2 regions of the Phyllobacterium sp. CL33Tsu genome follow, and region 1 is predicted to be linked to the other one. Evidence: riboswitches for the same ligand, from Rfam matches in the RefSeq annotation. Region 1 holds a riboswitch; the other holds the start of a gene.
What was found. A riboswitch is a leader RNA that binds a small molecule or an ion and turns the genes downstream of it on or off. The one in region 1 is predicted to bind thiamine pyrophosphate.

Region 1 (7,435 bases):
CATTGATCAGGCGGAAGAGATCGAGCTTGCGATCCGTCCCCATGATCTGATTGGAAAGGCTTACGAGCGTGTCACCGGGCTTGACGATGACGACCCGGATACGCAGCGGCTTGATGCTCGCCTTTTCCTGCGTGGTGAGCAGGCGGAAGCTCTGGATAACGGTCTGTGACGCAGGGTTGAGCGCGGCGCTTCCGGCCGGCGCGGCGGTCAGGAACCGGTAAATGCGGTTGCCGGCGTTGACGACGAAGATGTCGAACTCCCAGCGGTCCGCCCGTGCCTTCGCCGTCGCTGCGGGCATGCCATTGAAAGTCGTCGCGGTGACGCTCGCATTGTCGAGCCCGGTGACCCAGCCACTGCGCATATAGTCCGTCATCGAAGGGTTACCGGAGACCTGCGTTCCATCGAACCTGATGGCCACTTCGCCGGGGCCGGTTGCCATAACCGCATCGGCGCTGTTGTCGATGACGAAGCCTTCCGGCACTGTGAAGCTCACGCCAAGCAGCGGGTGAACGAAGCTGCGGCCGCGGACAAAACCCTCCTCGGGCGTATCGCCATAGAGGATGCCGTCGATGCCTTGCAGGAATGAATCGCGATCGGTGGTGCCGACGCCGGGGGCCCCAACCCGCCGGGCGTGGCCGCGGGCAAGCTCGATGCGCTGTGGCGCGGACGGGTGGCTCGCCAAAAAGTCGAGACTGGCGTCCGTCGCCCCGGAAACGCTGCGGAAATCCGCATAGGAGGCCATGGATTGCAGGAAGCGAGCGGCGGCAAACGGGTCATAGCCTGCCTCGCCGATCATCTTGATGCCGATCGCATCGGCCTGCAATTCTTGGTTGCGTGAGAATTGCGCCATGCGCAGCTTGCCGCGAATGAGGGCCTCGCGACCGGCGCTATCGTCCTGGAGGACTTCCGAGACGACACGTCCGGCAATCTGCGCTTCCTGTTCGCGCTGCTGCCGCTCGATGCCATGGTTGGCGATGACGTGACCCATTTCGTGGGCAATGACGGCGGCAAGCTCGGCGCTGTCATTTGCAAGCGCAAGCAGGCCGCGCGTCACGTAGAGATAGCCGCCGGGCAAGGCGAAAGCATTGATGTTAGGCGAGTTCAGAATGGTGATGCGGTATGTATGGGTCGGATTGTCGGACACGGTGGTCAGGTTGCCGACGACCTTCGCAACCATGCGCTCAAGCTTGGCATCCTTGTACTCGCCGCCATAGGTTGCAAGGATGCGCGGATGCTGTTCGGCGCTGAGCTTTGCCAGCCGGTCGTTCTTGCTGACATTGTCCACGGTCACGGGGTTGGAGGAGGGGCCAATGGCGTCCTCCTTGGTCACGCTCAGCACCTGGCAACCTGACAAAAAGGCGAGCAGCAGCGTTGCCGACGCAAGATTCCTGCGGCGGGTGGCGGGAGGGAACCATCCGTGGCTCAATTGCAGATCGTGCGGACCCAGAATCATATCCTCGTTGTCATCGCGAAGCAGCAGACTCGCGTACCATCCTTCTTGCTATCCCGATGAACTGTCCTGAGCAAGAATTTCATGGTTTTTTCTTAAGTAAGCCAAGGCGTCGAAAATATGTCAAAGGTCAGAGTCTTTCGCACCGAGGTATTTCCGCAACAGCGATGGTCCCTGTTCGGATAAAAGTTCCTGTGCGGGTCCTTTGGCCGCGACCGTGCCATTGTCGAGAAAGACCAGGATTGACCCCATGCGCAGCGCATCGTCAGGATGATGCGTGACCATGACCACGGTCATTGCGGTTTCGCGCTGCAGGGTTTCGACGAGGTCAAGCATTTCATGGCGCAGCGCCGGGCCCAGCGACGCAAAAGCTTCGTCGAGCAGAAGTACCGGCCGCTTTCGCACCAGAGCCCGCGCAATGGCGACGCGTTGGCGCTCGCCGCCGGACAAGGCTTCAGGCTTCCTTTGCTCCTTGCCGGCGAGACCGACCTTGCGGATTGCTTCCATGATTGTGGCACGGTCGGCGTCGTCAAGGCGCAAATCCGGCCGACGGCCCAGTCCGACGTTGGCCGCGACATCGAGATGAGCAAACAGATTATTTTCCTGAAACACCATCGAGACGGGCCGCTCGGCAGGCGCGGCGTGGGTCACGTCCTTGCCCTCGATGAAAATGCGTCCAGACTTTGCCGGCTCGAAGCCGGCGATGAGGTTAAGCAGCGTCGATTTCCCCGATCCGCTCGGCCCGATGATGGTGACGATGGAGGAAGGCTCGATGACAAGGTCGAAATGCATCGCCATCTCGCCATAATCGAAATCCACCGATTCAAGGCGGATTTCCGCGCCATGCCGCGATCCTTCACTGGTGTGTTCAACCATCGCTACGCACCTCGCGTGTCTTCAGGCGGTTGGCGCCCCTGTCAGCAAGGATCATCAGGAGCAGGCACAGGCAGCCGAGTATCAGGGCGAGACCGGCCGCATCCTGAGTGCGATAGCTGCCCATGCGCTGCAACAGGAGGTAGGGCAGCGTCTGGACAGCGTCATTTCCGAAAAGCGCGATCGTTCCGAGATCGCCGAGCGAAAGCGCCATTGCGAATGCAAAGGCAATCCACAAGGGCTGCCGCAATACCGGCCAGTCGATGAGGCGGAGCCTGTTCCATCCCCTGATGCCCAGTTCGGCGCAGAGCCGGTTATGGCGGCTCGCCGCCGTATCCCAGGCCGGTCGCAGAATGCGGTATGCAAATGGAATTGCCATCGCCGCATTGACGCTGACGACCATGAACGGCGCAAGCCTGAACGGGTCTACGAAATGGCGCGACAGGATGAACCACCCCGCTCCGATGACGATCGGTGGCACAACCATGATGAGGCTGGCGCCAAGGTCAAGGGCGCGTTCAAAAATGCCGGGCGTTCCGTAACGGCGGCGGTTTGCGATGTCCTCGCGTGCCGTAACGAGGACGAGCGAAATCAGCGTTGCGAGAAGGCCGGCGCCAGCGCCAAGGCCGAGGCTGGTTAGGATTGCCCGCCACACCTGCGTTTCGCCCAGCAGACGCGAAAGATCGGCAGAAAGACCGGAAACCACGGTGCCTGCCATTGGCAATCCGACGAAGAGCACGCTGACGAAAATGAGAATAGCATCCAACGACCTTGCACGGGCAGAAGGCCTATCGAAGCGGCGGGCCGTCGTGCGCAGGCTGAAACCCTCCTCCGTAGGACGGCCGGCCATGCTGAGGAGCAAAAGTACCGCGACCGTCAGGGTCAGCTGCAACAGGGTGAGCGATACGGCGCGCGCGATATCGAAGTCGAAGTGGAGCGCCTGGTAGATCGCCACTTCCAGCGTTGTCGCGCGCGGCCCGCCGCCAAGCGTCAGCACGATGGTGAAAGACGTAATACACAGCATGAAGATCAGCCCGGCAATGCCGGCAAGATTGCGCCGTATTACCGGCCATTCGATCAGGCGAAACTGCGCCAATGCGCGCATGCCGAGCTGAGCGGAGAGCTTCCAGTAATCTTCCGGAATTGAATCGAGGCTGGCGAGAATGAACCGCGTTGCCAGCGGCAGGTTGAAGAACACGTGGGCGATCAGAATGCCAGTGAGGCCGTAGATGTTCGGTATGATTTCAAAGCCGGATTGCGCAAGCAGTGCAGCGAGAAGGCCGTTGCGTCCGTAAATGCTGGTGATCCCGAGCACAGCGACAAGCGCGGGCAGGGCTAGGGGCAGGGCGAAAAGGCGCAAGATCATCGGCCGCCCCGGAAAATCAGGATTGGCATGGAGGGCCCGGGCCAGCGGGATGGCAAAGGCGATCGAGAGCAGCATTGAAAGAACGGCCTGCAACAGGGTGAAGCGTGCAACTCTCCACAAATAGCTGTCGAATGCAGCAAAGCCTTCGGTATTGCCACGCAATGCCTCGCTCAGGAGACCGAGCAAGGCTCCCCCCGCAAGCAGGGCGAGAAAGGCCAGGGCGAGTGCCCCGGCCAAAGGTTTGAGGGAGATGGTGGGCGTCAATGCGTTACAGGCTCATCGACGCAAGCCACTCGTCGATCCAGGCCTTGCGGTTCTTGGCGACTTCCTCCGGCGAGAACATCAGGGTCGTTACGGGCTTTACCAGCCTGTCGAAGGCCGGGTTCAGCGGCGCGCTGGTTTTTGCCGCCGGGAACATCCAGTTGTTTTCCGGGATGGCGTCCTGGAAGGCAGGCGAGGTCATGAAGGCAAGAAATTCCTTGGCCAGCGGGTTCTTCGCGCCCGTCGTGGTCTGGCCCGCGACTTCAACCTGCAGATAGTGGCCTTCGGCGAACGAGGCCGCCTTGTAGCGCTCGGTCTTTTCGGCGATCTCGTGATAGGCAGGAGATGTCGTATAGGAGAGGACAAGCGGCGCTTCACCCTTGGTGAAGAGGCCGTATGCTTCCGACCAGCCGGGCGTAACGGTCAAGACGCGGTTCTTGAGTTTGGCCCAAGCTTCGCCCGCCTTGTCGCCATAGACCGATTTTACCCACAGGAGCAGTCCGAGGCCCGGCGTCGAAGTACGCGGGTCCTCTATGACGATCTTCTGTTTCGGATCGCCTTCGACGAGGTCCTTGAGGCTCGCCGGAGGGTTCGTCAGCTTTTCCGTGTCATAAATAACGGCAAAGTAGCCATAGTCGAAGGGTACGAAAGTATCGTCCTTGTAGCCACCCGGAATTACTACTGCCTTCGTATCGATGCCGTGCGGCGCGAAGAGGCCGGTCGCTGCCGCTTCATAGGTGAGGTTCGTATCAAGACCGAGTACAATGTCCGCCTTCGTTGCAGTGCCTTCGAGCTTCAACCGGTTAAGAAGGGCAACGCCGTCGGTCACGGCAACGAAGTCGACCGTGCAACCGCAGTGTGTTTCGAAAGCCTCCTTTACCTTGGGGCCGGGGCCCCACTCTGCGGTGAAGCTTTCATAGGTATAGACGGTGAGCTTGCCTTCGGCGTTGGCACCCGCCGGGAAAGCGAGGGCCAGCGCACCGATTATGAGTGCAAATTTCAATAATGTCGTTAGCGGCCGCATCGGCGCCTCCTTAGCTTGGTGTTCAAAAGGATTGGTGCGCCGGCTGTGATGCCGCGTCTAATCCCTCCGCCGGTACAAACCGGATCAGGTTCCGCGGGTTGGCAGGTGTTTCACCTTGTGCCTCTCAGCCTGTCATTTCTGGCAGGCACCCCGTTAGAGCGTTGCAAAGATTAAAGAAAAACATTGGTCGGCGCAAGCCGATTGCCCGTCTTGCGTGTGGTTGCGATCGCAATTTTGGGGGCCAGTTAGTCCGCGCTAATTAACCCGGATTTGTGTGAAGCCATGCGCCCGCGAATCTGCTAGATTTCCCTTCAGAACAATAAGAAGACTAAGGGGGCAGAAATGTTCGAACTCACGGATGGGGCCATGCTGGTGGTCATCGCCATCGCCACGGCAATCGGGGCTTACATATTCTACGGTATCTCGCTGGTGCAGCTTACAGGGTTTTAGCATTCGCACGCATGCCTTTGCCCGGCAGCTTCATGTCACGCTGAACGACGCTATGCGGCGCGGGTGCCGCATGCTATGGCCGCGTCATGAGCAAGTTTGTCATTCTTCTCGGCGGAACCGTCCACGCCAATGATCGCCTCAGGGACCTCGTCGCCGGTGCCCGCGTCCTTGCGGCCGATGGCGGCATAGCACATGCCGAAGCCCTCGGCCTCGAACCCGAGCTTTGGCTCGGCGATTTCGATTCGACGTCGCCCGAACTCGACCGGCGTTATGCGCATGTTCCCCGTTCGGTTTTCCCGGCTGCAAAGGATATGACGGACGGCGAGCTGGCGCTCAACCAGGCCTATCGGCTCGGCGCAACCGAGGTCATTCTGTGCGGGGCGTTCGGCGGTTCGCGCACAGATCACACGCTCCTGCATCTCACCATGGCGACCGCCCATGCGGCCGAGGGCCGCAAGATAATCCTCTCCAGCGGTGATGAAGAAGCGCATCCGCTGGTCGCAGGTTCCTATAGGTTCGATTTCCCCGAAGATACGCTCTTCAGCATTGTTGCATTTTCGCCATTGCACGGCCTTTTTATCGAAGGCGCGCGCTGGCCGCTGCAAAATATGGAACTTTCTTTCGGTTCATCGCTTACTGTCTCGAATTCGGTACGCGGAACTCTCCGGGTATCGCTCGATTCAGGTAAGGCAATCCTGATTGCTGCCTTGCAACCGGCATCCGGCTTGTAAAAAAAAGCGCTAGATGTAATTGTTGCAGGACAGCATTGGGGACGCAAGCTGTTGAAATTTGGTTCTAACAACGGGAGAGGTCTTCCATGTTGAAAAGTTTGTCCACGATTGCAGTCGCCGGACTCCTGGCGTTTTCGGCCGCAGGGTGCACCACGTCTGATCAGCGCGTCGCCGGCTACGGCGTAGGCGGTGCGGCATTGGGTGCATTGGCTGGTGGTGCAATCAACGGTGGCAAGGGCGCCCTTGCAGGTGCTGCAATCGGCGGTGCCGGTGGTGCTTTGGTTGGTGCTGCCACCAACAACAATAGCAATCGTTATTGCACATACGAGAATCGTTATGGCCAGCGTTATCAGGCTCCGTGCCGATAATCGGTTATTTCTTGCATAAGAGCAGGCCGGGATTTTCCCGGCCTGTTTTTTTGGCCAGGGCGGAGTAGCCCAACGACGCTACTGATCGTAGGTGAGCGTGGCGTACGCGGACCCTCCACCGGTTTCATACAGCCATGATCCTCGGGACACGAGCCGAGAATGTCGACGAGGGCTCCGTCATAATTTGTTGGTAAGCGCGACGGAAAACTTTCTTCTGCCTTATTGGCACAGCAGGGTCCGCCGCATCTGTTTTGGACATGAAAGGATTTGTCATGAAGTTACGTCTGACCGCGATTGCGGTATCCGCGCTGCTGGCCGTCTCTGTTGCCGGTTGCGCAACGAGCGAGCAAAACGTACGTGGAGGGACGGGCGCCCTGATTGGCGGTGGCCTGGGTGCGATTGCCGGCCAGGCGCTGGGGCATGACACGAAGAGCACGGTGGTTGGTGCAGCAGGCGGTGCCTTGCTCGGTGCCGCAATCGGTACCGTAACGACGCCGCAAGGCCAGACGCAGAACCTCTGCCGCTACCAGCGGCGTGACGGCTCGATCTATACCGCGCCTTGCGAAGGCAATGGCGGCGGCGCCTATGGCGGCAGCGGATACTGATTTTCAACGCACAGTCCAACGACGGGCCGGAAAATTCCGGCCTGTTTTATTTGACAGGGGCACGTTTCTCGCCGAAAAGGCCATGCGCCCGGCCACTCCCGGTCTGCCTGTACCGCTGGATTTGATTTCTTCATGGCCCCACCACTGCTTCGTCTCGACCAGATTGCGCTGACATTCGGCGGCACGCCGCTCCTGACCGATGCTGCGCTTTCCGTCAGCGAGGGTGATCGCATTGCCCTGGTTGGACGCAATGGTTCGGGCAAATCGACGCTGTTAAAAATCGCGGCCGGCTTCATTGCGCCGACCG
Region 2 (7,435 bases), on a different contig from region 1:
CCAGCGGAACTCGAAACGCGCCCGCGACAGCGCGTCGTCGCGCAGTTTCGCCGCCGGATGACCCTTGGCAAGGTCGGCCGCATGGGCGGCGATCTTGTAGGTGATGACGCCGACCTTGACATCGTCCCGATTGGGCAGGCCGAGATGCTCCTTGGGTGTGACGTAGCAGAGCATTGCTGTGCCGAACCAGCCGATCATTGCTGCGCCGATGCCGGAGGTGATGTGATCGTAGCCGGGTGCGATGTCTGTCGTCAGCGGTCCGAGCGTATAAAATGGAGCCTCGCCGCAAACGGCGAGCTGCTTGTCCATGTTCTCCTTGATCTTGTGCATCGGCACGTGGCCGGGCCCTTCGATCATCACCTGGCAATCCTTGGCCCAGGCGATCCGGGTGAGTTCGCCGAGCGTCTCGAGCTCGGCAAATTGCGCCGCATCGTTGGCATCGGCGATCGAGCCAGGCCGCAGCCCGTCACCCAGGGAGAAGGAAACATCATAGGCGCGGCAAATATCGCAGATTTCCGCGAAATGCTCGTAAAGGAAGCTTTCCCTGTGGTGATGCAGGCACCACTTCGCCATGATCGAGCCGCCGCGCGAGACAATGCCGGTCACCCGGTTGACGGTGAGCGGGATGTAATGAAGCCGCACCCCGGCATGGATGGTGAAATAGTCGACGCCCTGTTCCGCCTGTTCGATCAGCGTATCGCGGAAAATCTCCCAGCTCAGGTCCTCGGCGATACCGCCCACCTTTTCCAGCGCCTGATAGAGCGGAACCGTGCCGATCGGCACTGGCGCGTTGCGGATGATCCACTCGCGGATATTGTGAATATTGCGCCCGGTCGAAAGGTCCATGACCGTATCCGCGCCCCAGCGCGTCGCCCAGACCATTTTCTCGACCTCCTCGGCCATCGAAGAGGTGACAGCGGAATTGCCGATATTGGCATTGATCTTGACGAGGAAATTGCGGCCGATGATCATCGGCTCGAGTTCGGGGTGGTTGATATTGGCAGGGATGATCGCCCTGCCCCGCGCGATCTCGTCGCGCACGAATTCGGGCGTCACATAGTCCGGTATTGCCGCTCCGAAGGATTCGCCGTCGCGTACCAACGCGCTCCTCGCCGCTTCGCGGCCAAGGTTTTCGCGAATCGCGACAAACTCCATCTCCGGCGTAACGATGCCTGCCCGCGCATAGGCGAGTTGGGTAACGGCACGGCCGTCCCTGGACCTGCGTGGCCTGCTGAGACCGGAGAAAGCCGGCGTCAGGCGTTCACCGGTCGCAAAGCCATTATCGGCAGGGAGAACGTGGCGGCCGTCATAAACAATCGTGTCGCCCCTCGCCTCAAGCCAGGCCTCCCGCATGCGTGGCAGGCCCTGCGCAATATCGATCGTCACGAGCGGATCGCTATAGGGACCGGACGCATCATAGACGGTGATATTGGGCTCGCCCGCCGTCGGATGCACGGCAATTTCGCGCATCGGTACGCGCAAATCCGCATATATGCGCCCGGCCTTGTAGACCTTGGTCGATGCCGGGAGCGCGCCGGTCGAAACGATTGGAGTAATTGCGGTCATCATCAGGTTCCTTTGCTCCGCGAACGCTCAAAAACGCCCGCCAGTTCAAATTGCCCGCACGCCATTATGGCCATGCAGGCGCGAAACCCAGTTCTGTGCCGGAAGGATGAAAGGCTTGTGCGAACTACAACAGGAGATCCCTGGCCCGCGCAGACTTTTGCACCGTCCCTACGCCAGTATGAACTGGATCAGGTTCAACGGGTCACTGCGCTTGCCGATGGCCAGCAGTATCTCAGCCCCTTGTCGGGACCCCCCTGGTGAATGTCTCTAAGAGACCCGCCTGCAACGCTGTTGTCAAGCGGGTCAATACGTCAGGTCAGGTGCGCAGCGGCTTCAGGGCCTCTGCCCACTTGGCAAGCTCCGCCAGCATTGTCGCCGCGCTGCCCGTCATCGATTCGGTGGCTTGGAAGACGCCTTCATCATCAATGAACTGCTGATACGAATGCACGGCAACGCCGTCGGGAATCGGCATCATGCGCAAGCCCGCAACCAGCCCTTTTACCGACTCGACCGAGCGCAAGCCGCCGGATACGCCGCCATAGCTGACAAATCCGGCCGGTTTGTAATTCCACTCCTTGGACAGGTAAATCAAAGCGTTGATGAGCGATGGCGGAGCAAAATAATCATATTCCGGGGTAACGAAAACGGTTGCGTCTGCCGCATCGACGAGGCTGCTCCAACGCTTGGTATGAGCCTTTTCATATTTCAGCATGCGGGGATGATGCGGTTCATCAAGGAGAGGCAGGTTTATCTCGGCAAGGTCGATCAGCGCGGTTTCGAACCGGGCATCCAAGCTGGCAAATTCATGAAACCACTTTGCGACTGCCGGACCGCCACGACCGGGGCGTGTGCTGGCAATGATAATGTTGAGCTTGAGCGCCATATGCTTGTCTCCATGATGCATGACTGAATGCCTGCATGAATAGGCAGGCTATTGGGCCGCGCAAGGAGGCACTTTCTGGAAACCGCCCAAGGGATGATCCCGGCCGACCATTCAGGGCCAGGAAAAACGAAACCCGCCCGGGCAAGGCCGTGCGGGTTTTCTCGCTATAAAAATGACCGGACGGGCCGGTCACCGACTATCGGTTGAAATCGCCACCGCTATTGCCATTCGGACGCGGCGGGCGTTCCTTCTTCTTCGGTCCTGGCAGGAGACCTTCGCGCTGTGCCTGCTTGCGCGCTGCCTTGCGGGCGCGGCTGACGGCTTCAGCTTTTTCACGGACACGGCGCTCGGACGGCTTTTCGAATGCCTGGCGCGCCTTCATTTCGCGGAAGAGACCCTCCCGCTGCATCTTTTTCTTCAGGACCCGGAGGGCCTGTTCAACATTGTTGTCTCGAACGAGTACTTGCAATCGTTTTCCTTACCCATGCTTGCCTCGTCTTGCGCAATAGCAATTGGCTACAATCAGACAAGCGTTTGAAGAATTGCCCCTGTGGCAATCCGGAGAAGCGCGGACTTTATGCATTTCCGCGCCAAAAATCCAGCCTGCCCGAGCAATTTACTCGGGCTTTGCTGCAAAGAAACCGCCTTTTACGGCAGGATGGTGACAACCGCTTCAAGAATAACGCACATTGACGTGCGCCAAACCGAATCAGAGAGCGGCGGTGACGATGATCTCGACCTTGTATTCGGGCGTTGCGAGCTTGGCTTCGCCGGTCGCGCGCGCGGGCGTATTGGCCGGATCGACCCAGCTATCCCACACGGCGTTCATCTCGCTGAAGTCCTTCATGTCGTCGAGCCAGATAATGGCCTGGAGCAGCTTCGACTTGTCGGTGCCGGCTTCCTTGAGCAGGCGATCGACGGCCGCAAGGACATCCTTGGTCTGCTCGGTAACACTCTTGCCCGGGCCACCCACCTGCCCGGCGAGATATACCGTGTTGCCATGGATAACGGCCTGGCTCATGCGCGGACCAACTTCAATACGACGGATGCTCATGGAAAGTCTCCTCTAGCGTTTGCCGGCAGGTTGAGCCTGCCTCGCGTGCATGAAAAAAGGGCCATGCGGCCCTTTTTTCGAAAGAATGGTGGGCACAGTAGGGATCGAACCTACGACCCGCTGATTAAGAGTCAGCTGCTCTACCAACTGAGCTATGTGCCCGTCAGCCGCTGTGACGACCGAAAGTGAGGGCTCTATAACGGGGCATTTCCTGCCTGTCCAGCCCTTCTTGAAAACTTTATGACGGCCGCGCACAGGAACAGCGCAAGGCAGCATATCAAGCAAAAAGACGGCCCTCCGCGACCTTGACCGCCGAACCGCCAATACGCGCGCCTAGGAGCTTCTCCTCGGCAATATCCAGCTCCAGTTGCAGGCGCGACGGCCTGCCCATCTCGTAGCCTTGTTCGATCGAGAGCCGCAGCACTCCGTCGAGCGGCCTGTCGAAGGCGTGGATGGCGCCGGCAAAGGCAGCCGTCGCCGAGCCTGTCGCAGGATCCTCGTAGGTGCCGTCATCGCTGACGAACATGCGCGAATGAAAATGGCTATCGTGCAGGATAGTTTCGCGGCAATAGCAGTAGACCGGCAACTGGCGATGCCCGATGGTCGGGGCAACATCCTTCATAGCCGTCTGGTTGATACGGATGCGGCCAGCTGATTCGAGACCATGGACCGGGACCATCATGAATGGCACGCCCGCGTCCCAGATGCTCGGCACATGATTTTCGAAGCCGATCTCCCGCGGTTCGAGCCGCAGCGCGTTGGCAATTGCGATCCTGTCGTAATTGTAGGGTATCTGCACGGGAAGCTTCGGCAGGTCGAACTCCGCAAAAGCACCGCTCGCGGTAAGGCGGACGCCGCAGCGCACCGGGCCAACCTGCTCCTCAAGAATGATCAGCGCGTCCTGATCCTCCTCGACGGCGCCAAAGCGTCGTTGCGCCAGCGAAATCGCCGTGCCCACGGTCGGATGACCGGCAAACGGCATCTCATAGTCCGGTGTGAAGATACGCGCCCAGGCCGTATGTGCCGGGTTCCTGGCCGCAAGCACGAACACCGTTTCGGAAAGGTTGAACTCCCGCGCAATCTTCTGCATCGCCTCGCTGTCGAGTCCATCGGTATCGTGGACGATAGCCAAGGGATTTCCCGCCAGTACCTTGTCCGTAAAGACGTCGTAGACTTCGTAGCTCCGACCAGCCATTTGCGTTCTCCCCGCGTGAATGCGCAGAAATTAGTGGATGGTCCCGCCCATTCAAGCCAAAGCTTGTGACGGTTACATTCTGGGCGGGTCCGAGGCCTGAAAGCTTACGCTCTTGCGGCGCAAGCTCAAGACCGGTCGAAGTGCCAGTCTGCAAAGGCGCGGAATGTCGGCGGCGTCGCCTCGCGCATTGCACCGGCGCCGGAAATCGCAACGATATCATCGAGTTCCGGATCGTTTTCCGAGGCAATGTGCGCGCGGATGCGATCGAGAATGGTCGCGGCGGTCAGATCGAAAAAGTGGCGGCGGAACAGCGCAATGCTGCGGTTCACGGTTACGAGATAAATGGCATTGTCCCTGCTTGCCGCCCGCGAAAGATCAATGCCGGTTTCCTCTTCGACTTCACGCATCATATTGCCGTCAATATCGATATGGTCGCCGACGACATCGTCCTCGTCGAAGGATCCGGCTGGAAAATAGATGCGGCCCGCGGCCGACGTCGAAGGCGCCATACGGCCGGCGATCAACCTGTTGTCGCTGGAAACGATGACGCCCACGCCAAAAATGTGCCAGGGCTTTTCGACAGACGCATTGCCCTTCCAGTGCATCATCGTTGCAAAGCGCGTGCGGTGATATCGCGCGCGAAAATCGCCACCCGCAACCGATGCCTCTTCCGCCATGAAGAACGGACCATTGAACAAGGCAGGGTTGTCGGCGGTCGCACGCGACCAGTTTGCCGCAATATCCGCGCTGTTCTGCAATTCATAGGCCAGGGGTGCGCCGTCGATGCGCACGGTCGCGCTCTTCAGCGGAATGACCGCACCTTCCGGAATATCCAGCATCGTTCAAACCATATCGAGAGTAACTGCCACCGGGCAATGATCACTGGCCTTGGGCCGGTCCCAGCCAGTGCGTGGAAAGCGATCGACCTCTTGGCCGGGCGGAAAGATTGTCCGGTGCGGCTGGCCGTTGCGGATGATGTCGGGGAGAACCTTGCCGTTGGAACGGGCAAGCTCCGGCGAGGCCAGGATATAGTCGAGCTGGCAAAGATGCCGTTCCTGCGGGCCGCGCGTATGATAAAGCGTCCAGCGATCCATGATCGGCCGCCTCTCCACCAGGTTTTCGCAGAACCCGCCTTCGAGCAGGACATCGACGCAGCTGACCGGGTCGTTGACCGGAGCAAACGTATAGCCGCTCATGGAATCACCGCCGATCACCACCCGCTCGCGATAATCGTTGAAATCGCCGCAGATCACCCAGTGCTTGTCCGCCGGGCCGCCGCTTGCCGCAAACTTGTCACTGATGATGCGCCGCACGGCCTTCGCCTCTGCAAGACGCACCGGCATGGTCGAGGTTCGCCCGTCGAGACCATTGCGCGGCGATCCCATCGACTTGAAATGGCAGACGAAGAGGCTGAGCGGCTTGCCGGCGATGCGCACATCGATCTCCAGGCAGTCGCGCTTGAAAATGCGCTCATTGGCGGTGATCCCGACGAGGCCGAGCTGCGGATCGTAAAGCCCGAAATCGTCATAGGTCACATGCGCGTGGCTGGTCATGGAAACGAATTCTATCGGTTCGCCATAGCGCGTCTGGTCGCGCAGGAGCACGGCGACATCGATGCCGCGGCTGTCATTGCCTTCGACCATGTATTTGTGGCGGTAGCCCTCGCCCACCATCTTGAACAGGTAGCCGAACTCGAAAGCATTCAGCGCGCCGATATTGTCGACCTCCTGCAGGCACAATATGTCGGCATGGGTTTCGGCAATCGCCAGCGCCGTCAATTGGCGCGTATCGTCCGCATGGGCAATGGCGCGGGCCTGTTCGAGCTGCCTGAACTGCGCCTCGTCCTGAATCTGAAAGAGCTGGAGCGAACGATCCATGTTGAGATTGTTGCGGAAGCCGGAAAAATCGAACCGGCTCATCAGGTTCTCGACATTGAAGGTAGCGATGCGGACGGGCATGCGGAGGGGTCCAGGTTGAAACCATTCGGTACGAAGCAACGTTGCTTTTTAGGAAACCTAATCGGGTTCGGCGATGACCACCAGTGGCTATCGTGGCGCTTCGCTCCTATATTGTTATGCGAATGGAAAGACCGGACAAATGAAAAACCTAGCAATTGCCCTTGCCATCTGCCTCGCCGCGCCGATCTCGATGAGCGTCGCATCGGCACAGGAAGTGCAAACCTATCGCCCGGCGCCGCGTGGCCTCGACGTCATCCCGCGCCAGCCGATCATCCTCAAGAATGGTTCGCCTGCGAATATTGCCTCGCCTGATTGTACCGGTTCGTCGCGCTGCTACGATTTTCGCGTTCGCCGTCCGGTCGGGCCGTCCGGACCGAGCCAGGTCGAACGGTGCCGCGCGCGCTACCAGTCGTACCGCCCTTCCGACAACACGTTCCAGCCATATAACGCACCGCGGCGGCAATGCGATTTGTAAATGCAGAGGGTGAAAAGGCCGGCGGATCGCTCCGCCGGCCTTTCTGCTTCACACGATAACGTCTTAGTTCTTGGCCTTGTCGACCAGCTTGTTCTTGCCGATCCACGGCATCATGCCGCGCAGCTTTTCGCCGACTTCTTCGATCTGGTGGGCGTCGTTCATGCGGCGGATGCCCTTGAAGCGCGACGCGCCGGCCTTGTATTCCTGCATCCAGTCGGACGTGAATTTGCCGGTCTGGATATCCTTCAGAACACGCTTCATCTCGGCCTTGGTCTCGGCGGTGATGATGCGCGGACCTGAGACG

Region 2: linked by a shared signal. The riboswitch ahead of thiC (phosphomethylpyrimidine synthase ThiC) and the one ahead of thiB (thiamine ABC transporter substrate binding subunit) in region 1 are both predicted to bind thiamine pyrophosphate.

The regions. Positions count from the first base shown of each region.
Region 1 is NZ_FORJ01000001.1:1,704,063-1,711,497, forward strand. Features, by position in the region: gene BM074_RS08285 (M48 family metalloprotease) at 1-1,369, opposite strand, end outside; gene thiQ (thiamine ABC transporter ATP-binding protein) at 1,574-2,326, opposite strand; gene thiP (thiamine/thiamine pyrophosphate ABC transporter permease) at 2,319-3,953, opposite strand; gene thiB (thiamine ABC transporter substrate binding subunit) at 3,958-4,974, opposite strand; TPP riboswitch at 5,019-5,137, opposite strand; gene BM074_RS08305 (thiamine diphosphokinase) at 5,511-6,155, shown strand; gene BM074_RS08310 (hypothetical protein) at 6,242-6,523, shown strand; gene BM074_RS08315 (glycine zipper 2TM domain-containing protein) at 6,796-7,128, shown strand; gene BM074_RS08320 (ABC-F family ATP-binding cassette domain-containing protein) at 7,261-7,435, shown strand, end outside.
Region 2 is NZ_FORJ01000002.1:474,942-482,376, forward strand. Features, by position in the region: gene thiC (phosphomethylpyrimidine synthase ThiC) at 1-1,566, opposite strand, end outside; TPP riboswitch at 1,714-1,832, opposite strand; gene BM074_RS11925 (NADPH-dependent FMN reductase) at 1,883-2,449, opposite strand; gene rpsU (30S ribosomal protein S21) at 2,646-2,918, opposite strand; gene BM074_RS11935 (RidA family protein) at 3,159-3,503, opposite strand; tRNA gene BM074_RS11940 (tRNA-Lys) at 3,590-3,665, opposite strand; gene BM074_RS11945 (PhzF family phenazine biosynthesis protein) at 3,781-4,698, opposite strand; gene BM074_RS11950 (NUDIX hydrolase) at 4,824-5,537, opposite strand; gene BM074_RS11955 (endonuclease/exonuclease/phosphatase family protein) at 5,541-6,656, opposite strand; partial or broken gene BM074_RS23280 (BA14K family protein) at 7,009-7,131, shown strand; gene ilvC (ketol-acid reductoisomerase) at 7,195-7,435, opposite strand, start outside.